Linked DNA regions of Sphaerisporangium krabiense. The protein of the gene in region 2 interacts with the protein of the main gene of each other region in a pairwise test. Links are inferred from orthologs where the notes say so. Each region holds a gene or a part of one and is shown on either strand. Other genes may lie near its edges.

Region 1 (3,653 bases), 190 kb from region 2 along the record:
GGCGACCTGTTCGATGGCGTTGACGCGGTACTGGGCGGTCCTGCCGTCGCTGCGTCGGACCTTGACGATCGCGCCCTTCTTGAGCTCGCGCAGGCGGTAGAAGACGGCGGGGGCCGTCTTGGTGTCCACATGGCCGATGATCACCGAGGGGCCCGCGTCGCCGGGGACGACGCTCTGGTCGAACCAGCCCGCCGTGGACGGCTTCTCGAACGGCGGCAGCTCGACCTCTCCGTCGTCGGCGAGGCCCAGTTTCATGAGGGGGGCCTTCAGGCCGAGGGAGGGGATGTCGAGGCGCTCGGGGACGGCGGTCTTGATCCGGCGCGGCTCGGACTCGCGTCCGGGGCCGCCGGTGATCGCGTACAGGACGGCGCCGGTGACGACCCCGGCGACCACGATCCTCAGCCACTTGGGGGTGTCGGCCATGGGGGGAGCGCGGGCGGGACGGTCAGCGGGTCCGGGACCTGTGCCGCGCCAGCGCCACGCCGCCGCCGAGCGCCCCGAGCAGCACCACCACGGTCACCGCCGTGGGAATGCCGCCCGGCTCGTCCGTCGCGCCCGCGGCCGTGCCGCCGCCCCCGGCCCGCGGCGCCCTGGTGGGCACGACGCGGGTCCTGGTGGGGGCGGGCTCTGAGCGCTTGGCGGTGAGGGTGAACGTGGCCTTGCCGGTGTCGTTGGTGCCGTCGCACTTGACGTCGACCTCGTAGCGGCCGGGCCGGGCGTCCTCGTCGACGAGGGCGAAGCCGTGGACCTCCGGCGAGGGGGCCGCCGTGGTGACCGGGGTGGAGGACGCCGCGGGAGTGGACAGCGGCGGCTGGGTCAGCGTGACCACGCCGGTGAAGGAGTTGGACCGCGCCGTCGCCCGGTAGTCGGTGCCGCCCTGCGGAACGGGGCAGAAGGCGCGGACGCGGACCGAGCGCGTCGCCCCGCTCTGCACCTTGCTCGGCACGATCTGGACGCGGATGTCCTGCCTGCTCAGCGTGGGCGCAGGGGTGGGATCGGCCGTCCCTCCGGTCTGGGCCGAGGCGGTGCACGCGACGCCGCCCAAGAGAAGGAACGCACCCGACACCGCGACCCGCCCGACCCTGTGCACCGTCGCACTCCACTTCGCCGTACGATCCGACCCCGCCCGACACGACCACACCTGGGCTTTACCCAACCTGGCATACCCAGAAATGACAGGCCAACCCATTGGAACGATCTTCATTCCGATGATTCACAGGAACTCAGGAGTGCGTCAAGGGAGGCAAGATTACCGGTCTAGATCGGAGAAAGGCGGCCGATCGCCTCGTTCCACCGCGACCCGACCGCGCGCAGCTCGACGACGCGCTCCTCGCCCGCGTCGGCGCGCCGGATCGCGATCTCCAGACGGTCCTCGGCGAGCCCCTCCACCAGGCCCTCGCCCCACTCCACGACGGTCACCGAGTCCTCCAGGGAGGCGTCCAGGTCGAGGTCGTCGACCTCCAGCGCGCCGCCGAGGCGGTAGGCGTCCGCGTGGACCAGGGCCGGGCCGCCGGCGAGCGAGGGGTGGACGCGGGCGATCACGAACGTCGGCGAGGTGATCGGCCCGCGCACCTTGAGCCCCTCGGCGACGCCCTGGACGAAGGTGGTCTTGCCCGCGCCGAGCGGGCCGGACAGCACGACCAGGTCGCCGGGGCCGAACAGGCGCGCGACCTCCTCCCCCAGCGCGCGCATGTCCTCGGTCGTGGGCACGTCTCTGGTCACGTGTCTGGTCACCTGGTTCATACGGCCTCTCCCATCGCGTCTCCGGCGCCGGCCTCCAGGGCTCGCTCGACCAGCCGGGCGATCGCCCCGGTCACGGTCTCGGGCTCCTCCAGCAGTACCAGATGGGAGGCGCCCTCGATCTCGGTGAGCCGCGCGGTGGGCAGGCTCGCGTGGATGGCCCTGCTGTGCTCGGTCGGGGTGAGCCAGTCCTTGTCGCCGACGATGATCTCGGTGGGCACCTTGTCCAGCACGCCGAGGGCGGACAGCTTGTCGTGGGACATCAGCGCCGGGTAGAAGTCGGCGATGACGTCCGTGGGGGTGGAGCGGATCATGGACTCCGCGAAGTCGACCACGGTGGGGCTGATCTTGGTCGCGTCGCCGAACCCCAGGTAGCGCAGCACCAGGAACGACACGTCGCTGCCCGCCTGTCTGCCCTTGTCGATCAGCGCCGCGCGCCGTCCGAGCAGGGTGACCGCGGGCGCGGCGGCGCGGTGGACGACCTTGGAGAACAGGGCGGGCAGGCCCAGGGTGAGCTCGGCGAGCTTGCCCGCGGAGGTGGAGATCAGCGCCACGCCGCGCACCTTGTCCCCGAACAGCTCGGGGTGCCGTTCGGCCAGCGCCATCACCGTCATGCCGCCCATGGAGTGCCCGACGAGCACGCACGGGCCCGGCACCAGCGTCTTCAGCACCTCGGCCAGATCGGCGCCGAGGCGGTCGATCGTGCAGTCCTCGGCGGGGGTGCGGGTGGAACGGCCGTGGCAGCGCTGGTCCCAGAACACCAGCCGGTGGGTGTCGCGCAGGTCGCGCCGCTGGTAGTGCCAGGAGTCGAGGTTGAGGGTGTAGCCGTGGCAGAAGACGATCGTCAGCGGGGCGTCCTCGGGGCCGTCGACCTCGGCGTACAGCTCGACGCCGTCGGAGGTCCGCACGGTGACGGGCCGCCCGCGCAACTCGCCGAAGGGCTCGCTCGCCTCGAGATCCGGCCGCAGGCGGATGCGCCCCACGGCGTACCTCTTGGCCAGGGCGGCCGCCGCCACGCCCGCCGACGCGGCGCCGACGACCGCCCCGGCGATGCCGACCCTGCGGCGTGTGGGCATCCGTACCTCCTTCAACCGGCGCCTTCCATCGGTGCCGTCTCCCGGTGAACGCGCGGCACGCGCGCACCGATCCTCGTCACGATCTCATGAGTGATCGTGCCGAGGGAATCGGCCCATTCCTGAGCGGTGGGCTCCCCGTGGGCGCCCGGTCCGAACAGGACGACCTCGTCCCCCTCGGCGATCGGGTCGTCCCCTACGTCGATCATGAACTGGTCCATGCAGACCCGGCCCGCGACCCTGCGGCGGCGGCCGGCGGCGAGGACCTCCGCGCGGTTGGTGGCGCCGCGCAGCACGCCGTCGGCGTACCCGAGCGGCACCAGGGCCATGGTGGTCTCGCGGTCGGTCGTGTAGAGGTGCCCGTAGGAGACGCCGGTGCCGGCGTCCACGCGCTTGGCCATGGCGACGCGGGCGGTGAGCGTCATCGCCGGGCGCAGGCCGAAGTCGCCGAGCTCGGGGATCGGGCTCAGCCCGTACACGGCGATGCCGGGGCGGACCATGTCGTAGTGGGCGCCGGGCAGCGAGACCGTGGCGGCCGAGTTGGCGATGTGCCGCAGGACGTGCGAGCCGGTGACGCCGGCCTTGTCGGCGACGGCCAGGGCCTCGTCGAACTCGGCGAGCTGGCGGGCGATCGAGGGGTGGCCCGGGATGTCGGCGCAGGCGAAGTGCGACCACAGCCCGGCGATCTCGACGGCGCCCTCGGCCTGGGCGGCCAGCGCGCGGTCCAGCAGCTCGGGCCACGCGCGGGCGGTGGCGCCGCCGCGGGTGATGCCGGTGTCGGCCTTGAGGTGGATCCGCGCGGTGCGGCCGGTCCTGCGCGCGGCGGCGACGATCGCGTCC
Region 2 (8,045 bases):
CTGTGCGGTGGCCGGCTTGTTCAGGGCCAGGTTGACGCCTTGGCCGACCGCCTTGAGGGTGACGGTTTGTTCGGCGGCGGTGCGGGTGCCGCCGACGGGGTTGCCGGTGGCGTTGGTCCACGACCGTGTCGGGGTGGTCTCCGCCGGCCGCTCGGCGTCCGACGACATGCCGAGCACCAGGCCGCTGTGGCGGTTGACCAGGCGGTAGGAGCCCGCGGGCGCGACGTTCTTGACGATGAACCACTGCTGCCCGGCCGTGCCGTCCGCGGGGGCGACGGTGAGCTTGGTGCCCCAGGCACGGGAGGTGGTCGTGGCGGAGTCGACGCCGAGCGCCAGCCCGCTGTCTACGTTGACAATGGCGTAGGCGCCGTCGCCGGTGGGCTGGAACGACCACCTTTCCCGCGCCGAGCCGGTCGGTGAGGCCACCGAGGTGGTCGCCGACGACCCGGAGACCTGGGCCAGGGTCCGGCCCGAGGAGCTGGTGATCTGGTAGGCGAGGCTCGGGCTGACCGGCGCGGCGGGACTGCTGCTGTCGATGGTGATGTTGCGCCATTCCGAGCGGCCACTGGGACAGCCGAAGTCGCAGTACTCGCGGAAGGTGCGCCCGGTGATCGTGCCGCTGGCCTTGCCCACCGGATCCACCAGCCAGTGATACCAATAGTCGGCGTACCGGACGCCGCCGGTGTCGCCGATCTTGTACCACTTCTGCGTCGACAGATCATCGGTGGCGAACACCGGCATCGCATTGGCCGAATTGTTGGGGTTGATCGGGTTGGCCGTGGCCAGATACAGGCCCAGATAGGCGTTGTAGGTCACGCTCATGTACAACAACGGCGACTGATCGGGCATCAAGCCCGCGGCGACCTGCTGGTCGATGGAACCGGCATTGAGCGGGTTGTAGTCATTGGCCGGCGGGGTGTACCCGTTGGGGTTGGACGCGGTGACCGGGACGATGTTGCTTTCCTTGCCCCCGATACCGGCCTCGGTCCAGGCGCCGTCGTACCACTTCTGCCACGTCCCCGGCGCCAGCTTGCCCGACATCGGCGCCCTGGCCACATGCTCATTCCGCATGTTCCACCGGCCCGCCTGCCCCGGCTTGTTGATGACCTGCGACCCGTAGAACACATAGAAGTACCCCGAGGCCGGATCAGCGAACAACCGCTGATCACCACCACCGAAGTAGTACGTCTGGTTCGGAAACGCCTGAGTGTCACCCCGCACCGTGCTGTAGGGCGAGGTGATGACATGGTCCTTGATGTCCCACGTCCGCCCCTGATCAGTGGACACCGCGTAATCGATCGAGTCGTAGTGCATGCCGTCCCCGAACGGGAACATCGTGAACTCGTTGTGCACCAACCCGACCCAGTCACCGGTATCGGGATCGACCCAGGTACCGATCAGATCGCAGTAGTTCTTCTGCCATTGGCCCTGGGGCGGGATCGAGGCGATCTTCCCCGTCGGGCTGTTGTTGCACCGCCAGGTGGTGTCGTTGTTCTTGTCCTGTGGGTTGCCCGGGTTGACCGCGTCGCTGATCGCCGACGAGCGGGACGCGTCGTCGAAGTCGGTACCGGTGAAGAACGCCCAGTAACGCTCGTCCTTCGGGCCGTACAGAGCCGCGGACTGCTGGGTGTAAAACGTCCCGTCCTTATCGACGAACGGCGACGCCGGAGAATCGGTCGAGTACTGGTTGGGGCCGGTGGCACCCGTCGTGACGGTGTAGGTGGCAGCGGGGGGAAGCGGGGGTGTCGCCGATGCGGGTGACGGTGCCGTCGCGACGACGGCCGTGGCCGCGATGGTGACACCCAGGGCCGCGAGGACCGGGCGTAGGCGGGGCATGGAGTGGACCCTCCCGATTTTCGGAAGTCACATAAATAAGTGCCTTGAAGTAAAGGAGGCTGATCGCCGGTTTGTCAAGGGCCCTTCGCCGAACGGGCCGTTCCCGGGCGCCATGCTCCACGCACAAACCGGGAAGCGCCGCAGGTCACGCGGTCGCGTCACATTGAGCCGCGTACCGCGGCCGGGTGAGCCAGGTGCCGCCGTCCAGGCCACCGATGCGCCGCCCCACGGGGTCCAGGGCCATCCGGACGCACCCAGCCCGCCCCCTGCTCACCGCATCTGGTGACGGCCTGCCTAGCCGAGCCTGGCGGAACCAGCCGGGGCGTCGGCCTGGGAAGCGAGCGCGTCTCGCGAGCGGTCACGGGCCGGGACCGACATCCGCCGTGACGACATCTGGCAACCTGGGGCGTGCTTTCTCATCGGCCACGCCGAGACAGTCGCACACTCCATCACCAGCCAATCGGGCCCCGCATCGGCCTTGGCCAACGAGTAGTTACCGATCACATGCCGTCGCCGGCCCCGAAAGACACGTCGGGACAAAATAGGAAATATAGGATTTAATAATCCAATAGGCATTTAAGTTGCAGTCAAGATGCAAGAGTGATCGTTTGTCGCATTCAGCGATCGGGAAACTAGGCGGGCAGCGGCAGGTTAAGGCGTCAGCGCGTTACCTGGAAGGCGGATAAACGCTTCCGCTCCGCCAGTCGATCCGTCAAGGGGGAACGCAGTGCGACATATCAAGAAATACGCGGCGATACTGGCCGTCACGGCGGCACTCACCGGTCTCGGTGCCATCACCGCCAGCGGCGCGAGCGCATACACCACCATCGGCACGAACTGGGAGGGGGACGGCGGCTCAGGCGGCTTTGGTGGCTTCGGTGGCTTCGGCGGTGCGGGCGACAGCGTTGTGGACATCGTGACCATCCCGGAGGCCGCCGCCTTCGCATACCCCTTCGTGGGGGTGGGCGGTGTCAGCATCCCCGGCTTCGGCTTCGGGTTCTAACCGACACTCTGATCACGGTTGAGATCTGCGCTGGCGGTATCGGCGGGTGACCGCCTGGTGGTGGTGTCATCCGGCGACCAGCGCAGAATCTCCTTCCGTGAGGGCGGAGAACAGCCGTGAGGATGTCGCCTGGGTGGGGTGCGCGATGGGTTCCGCACCGGCGTAGCAGGTGCCGACAAGGTTCGCTTCAGCCGTCGAGTAGCGCTTGTCTGCAGAATCCGGCGGCAAAAGCCCCTGGCGAGCATGCCGAGGGGCTTTTGGCGTGGGAGCCGACGAGGGGAATTGCAGTCTTAACCAGAGGTATGCAAGCCCGCCGGTTTCCCCCATCTCCAGCTCTGCCGGCAAGTGCCGTCACTTCTCACCGACAGAGCCAGAGGCGGGTATATCTCAAGTCGAACGGCAGCGGATCAGACGCGGGCCCAGAGCGCCGGGACGTTCGGCGGCTCCCAGCCGGGCAGGGCGGTGTGCGACTGCAGGCACCGGTAGGTGGCGCCGTTGTAGGTGACCTGCGAGCCCGGGGTGTAGGCGGTGCCCGCCGTCCACGGACCGTTGGGGACGACCGTCGGGGTCGGGGTCGGCGTCCGGGTCGGGGTGGGCGTGGGGGTCACGGTCGGCGTGGGGGTAGGGGTCGGGTCGGGACCGCCGGAGCCGACCTGCAGGTCGACGCAGTTGTAGAACGCCATCGCCGTGTCGGCGATGTTCCAGATGGCCAGCAGCTTGATGCGGCCGGTCCTGCCACCGAGGTTCACCGTGTGCGAGACCGACGAGCTGGGCACCCTGCCCCTGTCGTCGAAGGACGCGATCTTGGTGCCGCCGACGTAGTACTCCCACGTGCTGGTGGCGTGCGGGACCTTGAGGGACCACTGGAAGGTGATGGAGTCGCCGACCTTGGCCGCCGGCCAGGCCTTGCTGTCGTCGTCCAGCGGCGCCCAGCGGGAGTCGCCGGCGCTGCAGTTGCGCTGCCCCTTGGGCCCCTCGACGCTGTAGGGCTCGTAGATGATGTCGCCGCACTTGGAGACCTTGCCCTGCGCGCAGTTCGCCTGCCGGCTAGGCGGCGACGTGATGTAGCCGTGCGCGGAGGCCGGCGTCGCCACGAACACCACACTGGCCGCGGCGATGGCCGCCGAGGACAGCAACGTGACCACTCTTCGCATGTCATGCTTCCTTCACTGGGGGGATAACTTAATATAAAGGAAAGTTTCCTAACAGTGAAGGCCAACGGTAAGCGTGTCGTCACCACGCTCGGCTGTCTCCTGCCCTGCCGCTGTCTGAGGACAGGTCCGCATGGAGAAGGCCCCTGGCGGGTGGCGCAGGGGCCTTGGGGAGCCGACGAGGGGAATCGAACCCCTGACCTACGGTTTACAAGACCGTTGCTCTGCCGATTGAGCTACGTCGGCGGTGGTGCGTGCCTCTGAGTTTAGTGGGTCAGGGTAGGCGGTGGCACCGAGGTTACGGCGGGGGTGAGGGGTCAGCGGCGGCGGTGGCGGGCTATTTCGTAGAGGGCTATGCCCGTCGCTACGCCGGCGTTCAAGGATTCGGCGGCGGCGCGCATGGGGATGCGGGCGACGACGTCGCAGGACTCGCGGACGAGGCGGGACAGGCCCTTGCCTTCGGAGCCGATCACCACGACGAGGGGCTCGGTGGCGAGGTCGACGTCGGCGATGTCGGTGCGGCCCTCGCCGTCGAGGCCGATGACGAACAGGCCGCGTTCGCGGTACTCGCGCAGGGCGCTGGTGAGGTTGGCGGCGCGGGCCACGGGCATGTGGGCGAGGGTGCCGGCGGAGGTCTTCCAGGCGCCGGCCGTGACGCCGGCCGAGCGGCGGGCGGGCACGAGGATGCCGTGGGCGCCGAAGGCGGTGGCGGAGCGGGCGATGGCGCCGAGGTTGCGCGGGTCGGTGACGCCGTCCAGGGCGATGATCAGGGGGACCTCTGCGGCGTCCTGCGCGTGTTCGACCAGGTCGGCCGGGTGGGCGTAGTCGTAGGGCGGGAGCTGGAGGCCGAGGCCCTGGTGGACGGTGCCGTCGGTGAGCCGGTCGAGCTTGTCGCGGCTGACCTCCAGCAGGGCGATGCCACGGTTGGACGCGATCTTGATGGCCTCGCGGACGCGGTCGTCGTGGTCGATGCGCTGGGCGACGTACATCGCCGTGGCGGGAACCTCGGCGCGCAGGGCCTCGACGACGGGGTTGCGCCCGCCGATGACCTCGGGAGCGTCGTCCCGCCGGGGACCGCGCGCCGGGCGAGCGGGGGCGGCGCCTTCCCTGGGAGAGGGTGCCGCGGCACCGGAGGCGCGCTGGCGGTCCTTGAACCAGTGCCGTTCGCTGGCGGGAGGTGTCGCCCCCTTGCCCGCCAGGCTCCTGCGGCCCTTGCCGCCGGTGCCCCGTGTGGCGCCTTGCCTCTTCGCGGGCCTGCCCGACCCTTTACCCCCACCTGCCATGGTGTCAGCCTACCGTCGCGATCAGTGCGCGATTTCCCATCGCGGACCTTGGGGGGTGTCCTCGACGACGACGCCGGCCGCCGCGAGCTGGTCGCGGATGGCGTCGGCGGCGGCGTAGTCCTTGCGGGCGCGGGCGGCCTGGCGCTGTTCCAGAGCGACCCTGACCAGGGCGTCCACGGTCTCGCGCAGGCCGGAGCCTGCGGAGGACGACCGCCACTGCGGCGAGCGCGGGTCGAGCCCGAGGACGTCGAGCATGTTCTGGGTCTCGGCCAGGAGACGGGCGACCTGTTCCTTGTTGCCGTGGGCGAGGGCCACGTTTCCTTCGCGGACGACCTCGTGGACGACGGCGAGGGCCTGCGGCACGCCGAAGTCGTCGTTCAAGGCGTCGGCGAAGGCCTGCGGGAGCGGCGCGGCGGCGTCGACATCGTGGATGACCTCGGCGGCGCGGGTGACGAAGCCCTCGATGCGCTGGTAGCCGGCGGCGGCCTCGGCCAGGGCCTCCTCGGAGTAGTCGATCGCGGAGCGGTAGTGAGCGGCGACGAGGTAGTAGCGCAGCTCGACGGGGCGCACCTTGGTCAGCATGGCCGGGACGAGAAGGGAGTTGCCGAGCGACTTGCTCATCTTCTCGGCGCCGACCTTCAGCATGCCGTTGTGCATCCAGTAGCGGGCGAAGCCGTCGCCGGCGGCCTGGGACTGGGCGACCTCGTTCTCGTGGTGCGGGAAGATCAGGTCGACGCCGCCGCCGTGGATGTCGAAGGTCTCGCCGAGGTACTTGGTCGCCATCGCCGAGCACTCGATGTGCCAGCCGGGACGGCCCGAGCCCCACGGCGTGGGCCAGGTGGGCTCGCCGGGCTTGGCGCCCTTCCACAGGGCGAAGTCGCGGGGGTCGCGCTTGCAGTCGGTGTCGGTGTCGCCGGCGGCGCGCATGTTCTCGGGGCGCTGGTTGGAGAGTCTGCCGTAGCGCTCGGCGTAGGACATGACGTCGAAGTAGACGTCGCCGCCCGCGGCGTAGGCGTGCCCCTTGTCGATGAGGCGCTGGATCAGCTCGACCATCTCGGGGATGTGGCCCATCGCCCGAGGCTCGACGGTGGGCGGGAGGCAGCCGAGGGCGTCGTAGGCCCAGGTGAAGGCGCGCTGGTTGCGCTCGGCGACGACGTACCAGGGCACGCCCTCCTCCGCGGCGACGCGGAGGATCTTGTCGTCGAGGTCGGTGACGTTGCGGCAGAAGGACACCTCGAAGCCGGAGCGGGTCAGCCACCGGCGGACGACGTCGAAGTTGACGCCCGAGCGGATGTGCCCGATGTGCGGCGGAGCCTGCACGGTCGCGCCGCACAGGTATATCGAGACCCGGCCCGGCTGGACGGGGACGAACTCGCGGACCGCACGGGTTCCGGTGTCGTATAGGCGCAGACTCACGAAGGCAAGGCTAATGCCTCACAGGCCCTGACAGGACGGGTTGCCGTACCTCACCGGCCCTCAAAGCGAATGTGAACGGCTCCGGGTTTCCGGACGCGTGGTCCGACCGCCCGTCTTCTCCCTCTAAGAGCCACTTGCCGGGAATGCTTTGTACGAGAACAGTGGGCGAAGTCCCAGATCTGGCTAAAAATCGGGAATCTTGTGGCATGTCCGGATGCCAGATTTAGTCGGGTAAGGCTCCTGTCAGACCCTGGAGTCGGACCGAGAGCCGTGCCGCGAGCCGGACCGAGCCGCCGCGACCACCACGACCTCGCACGGAAGCCTGGCGTGGCGCGGCCGCGCCGCCCGGTGAGGCGAGCCATGATTCTGTAGGCTCGAAAAGCCATGGACGTCACTCCCCCGCCGCCGGCGACGCGCTCTTCCCGCCGGTCCGAGATCCCGCCTCCACCCGCTCAACACGCAGGAGCGGCGCTGGCGCTGCGCCGTGTGGGCACCGCCGTCGCGGCCCTCGCGGTCGCCGGGCTCGCCGCCACCGCCTGTGTGCTCTCCTTCGAGCCCATCCGCTCCCTCGCCGTGACCGGCGGGGCGCGCGCCGACTTCGCCTACCTCTACCCCGCCGGGTTCGACGCGCTGCTGGCCATCGCGCTGATCAGCGTGCTGCTCCTGCGCCCCGCGCGGCTCCTGGTACGCGCCCAGGCCATGGCGATCCTCGTCCTGCTCATCGTGGCCGCCGCCGCGGCGAACATCGCCGTCGCGACGGGCACGGTGATCGAGCCGGGGCGCGCCACGGTGCCGGTCGCCGTGGCGCCGTGGGTGATGTTCGTGATCGGGCTGTGGCTGTTCCTGCTCCCGGCCCGGCGTTTCCCCGCCTACGAGACGGCGCAGGCGCCGCCCGCGGAACGTGACATCGTGCCCTTCGGCGGCGAGGAACGCGACCCCGAGCTGGCGCCTCCGCTGGAGACGGCCTCGCCCGCGGCCGCCCATCCCGCCCGCGATCACGGCCACGCGACGGCCGCCGCCGAGCCGGACGAACCCGAGGTCACGCCCGTCGTGCCTCCGACGCCCGCCCCGGAGACGCCGACCGTGGACGAGCTTCCGCCGCTGCGGGAGGACGACCGGCTGGACGACCTCCAGGACGACGCGGCCGATGCCGGCGACGCTCACAAGGCCGACGATCAGCACGACGGCCCGCGCGAGACCGGCCCGCTTGAGACCGGCGGGGACGACCCGCACGGACAGGACGGCCCCGAGCACGACGGCCCGGAGCACGGCGGCCCAGAACAGGGCGGTCCCGAGCACGGCGGTCCCGAGCACGTCGTTCCTCCGCCCGAGCCGGAGCAGCGGCTGGTGCCCCAG

Evidence for each region. Proteins that work in one complex are often made in the same cells at the same time.
Region 1: the proteins of rlmB (region 2) and tsaE interact in binary tests that used the Escherichia coli proteins (3 or more experiments, as listed by UniProt). The link is inferred for Sphaerisporangium krabiense from one-to-one orthologs.

Annotation. Positions count from the first base shown.
Region 1 is NZ_JACHBR010000001.1:709,927-713,579, forward strand. The notes cover bases 1-2,990. They hold tsaE (tRNA (adenosine(37)-N6)-threonylcarbamoyltransferase complex ATPase subunit type 1 TsaE), read right to left. Parts: upstream 1,744-2,990; coding sequence 1,258-1,743; downstream 1-1,257. Other genes in these bases: BJ981_RS02935 (class F sortase), read right to left, coding at 1-423; BJ981_RS02940 (hypothetical protein), read right to left, coding at 446-1,090; BJ981_RS02950 (alpha/beta fold hydrolase), read right to left, coding at 1,740-2,816; alr (alanine racemase), read right to left, coding at 2,828-2,990. Outside these bases: more of alr, read right to left, coding at 2,991-3,653. UniProt on the Escherichia coli protein: Required for the formation of a threonylcarbamoyl group on adenosine at position 37 (t(6)A37) in tRNAs that read codons beginning with adenine.
Region 2 is NZ_JACHBR010000001.1:900,327-908,371, forward strand. Bases 3,291-6,054 are described here. They hold rlmB (23S rRNA (guanosine(2251)-2'-O)-methyltransferase RlmB), read right to left. Parts: upstream 5,274-6,054; coding sequence 4,308-5,273; downstream 3,291-4,307. Other genes in these bases: BJ981_RS03825 (lytic polysaccharide monooxygenase), read right to left, coding at 3,291-3,993; cysS (cysteine--tRNA ligase), read right to left, coding at 5,295-6,054. Also shown: BJ981_RS03815 (galactose-binding domain-containing protein), read right to left, coding at 1-1,836; BJ981_RS03820 (hypothetical protein), read left to right, coding at 2,564-2,839; more of BJ981_RS03825, read right to left, coding at 3,247-3,290; more of cysS, read right to left, coding at 6,055-6,689; BJ981_RS03845 (DUF2637 domain-containing protein), read left to right, coding at 7,176-8,045. UniProt on the Escherichia coli protein: Specifically methylates the ribose of guanosine 2251 in 23S rRNA.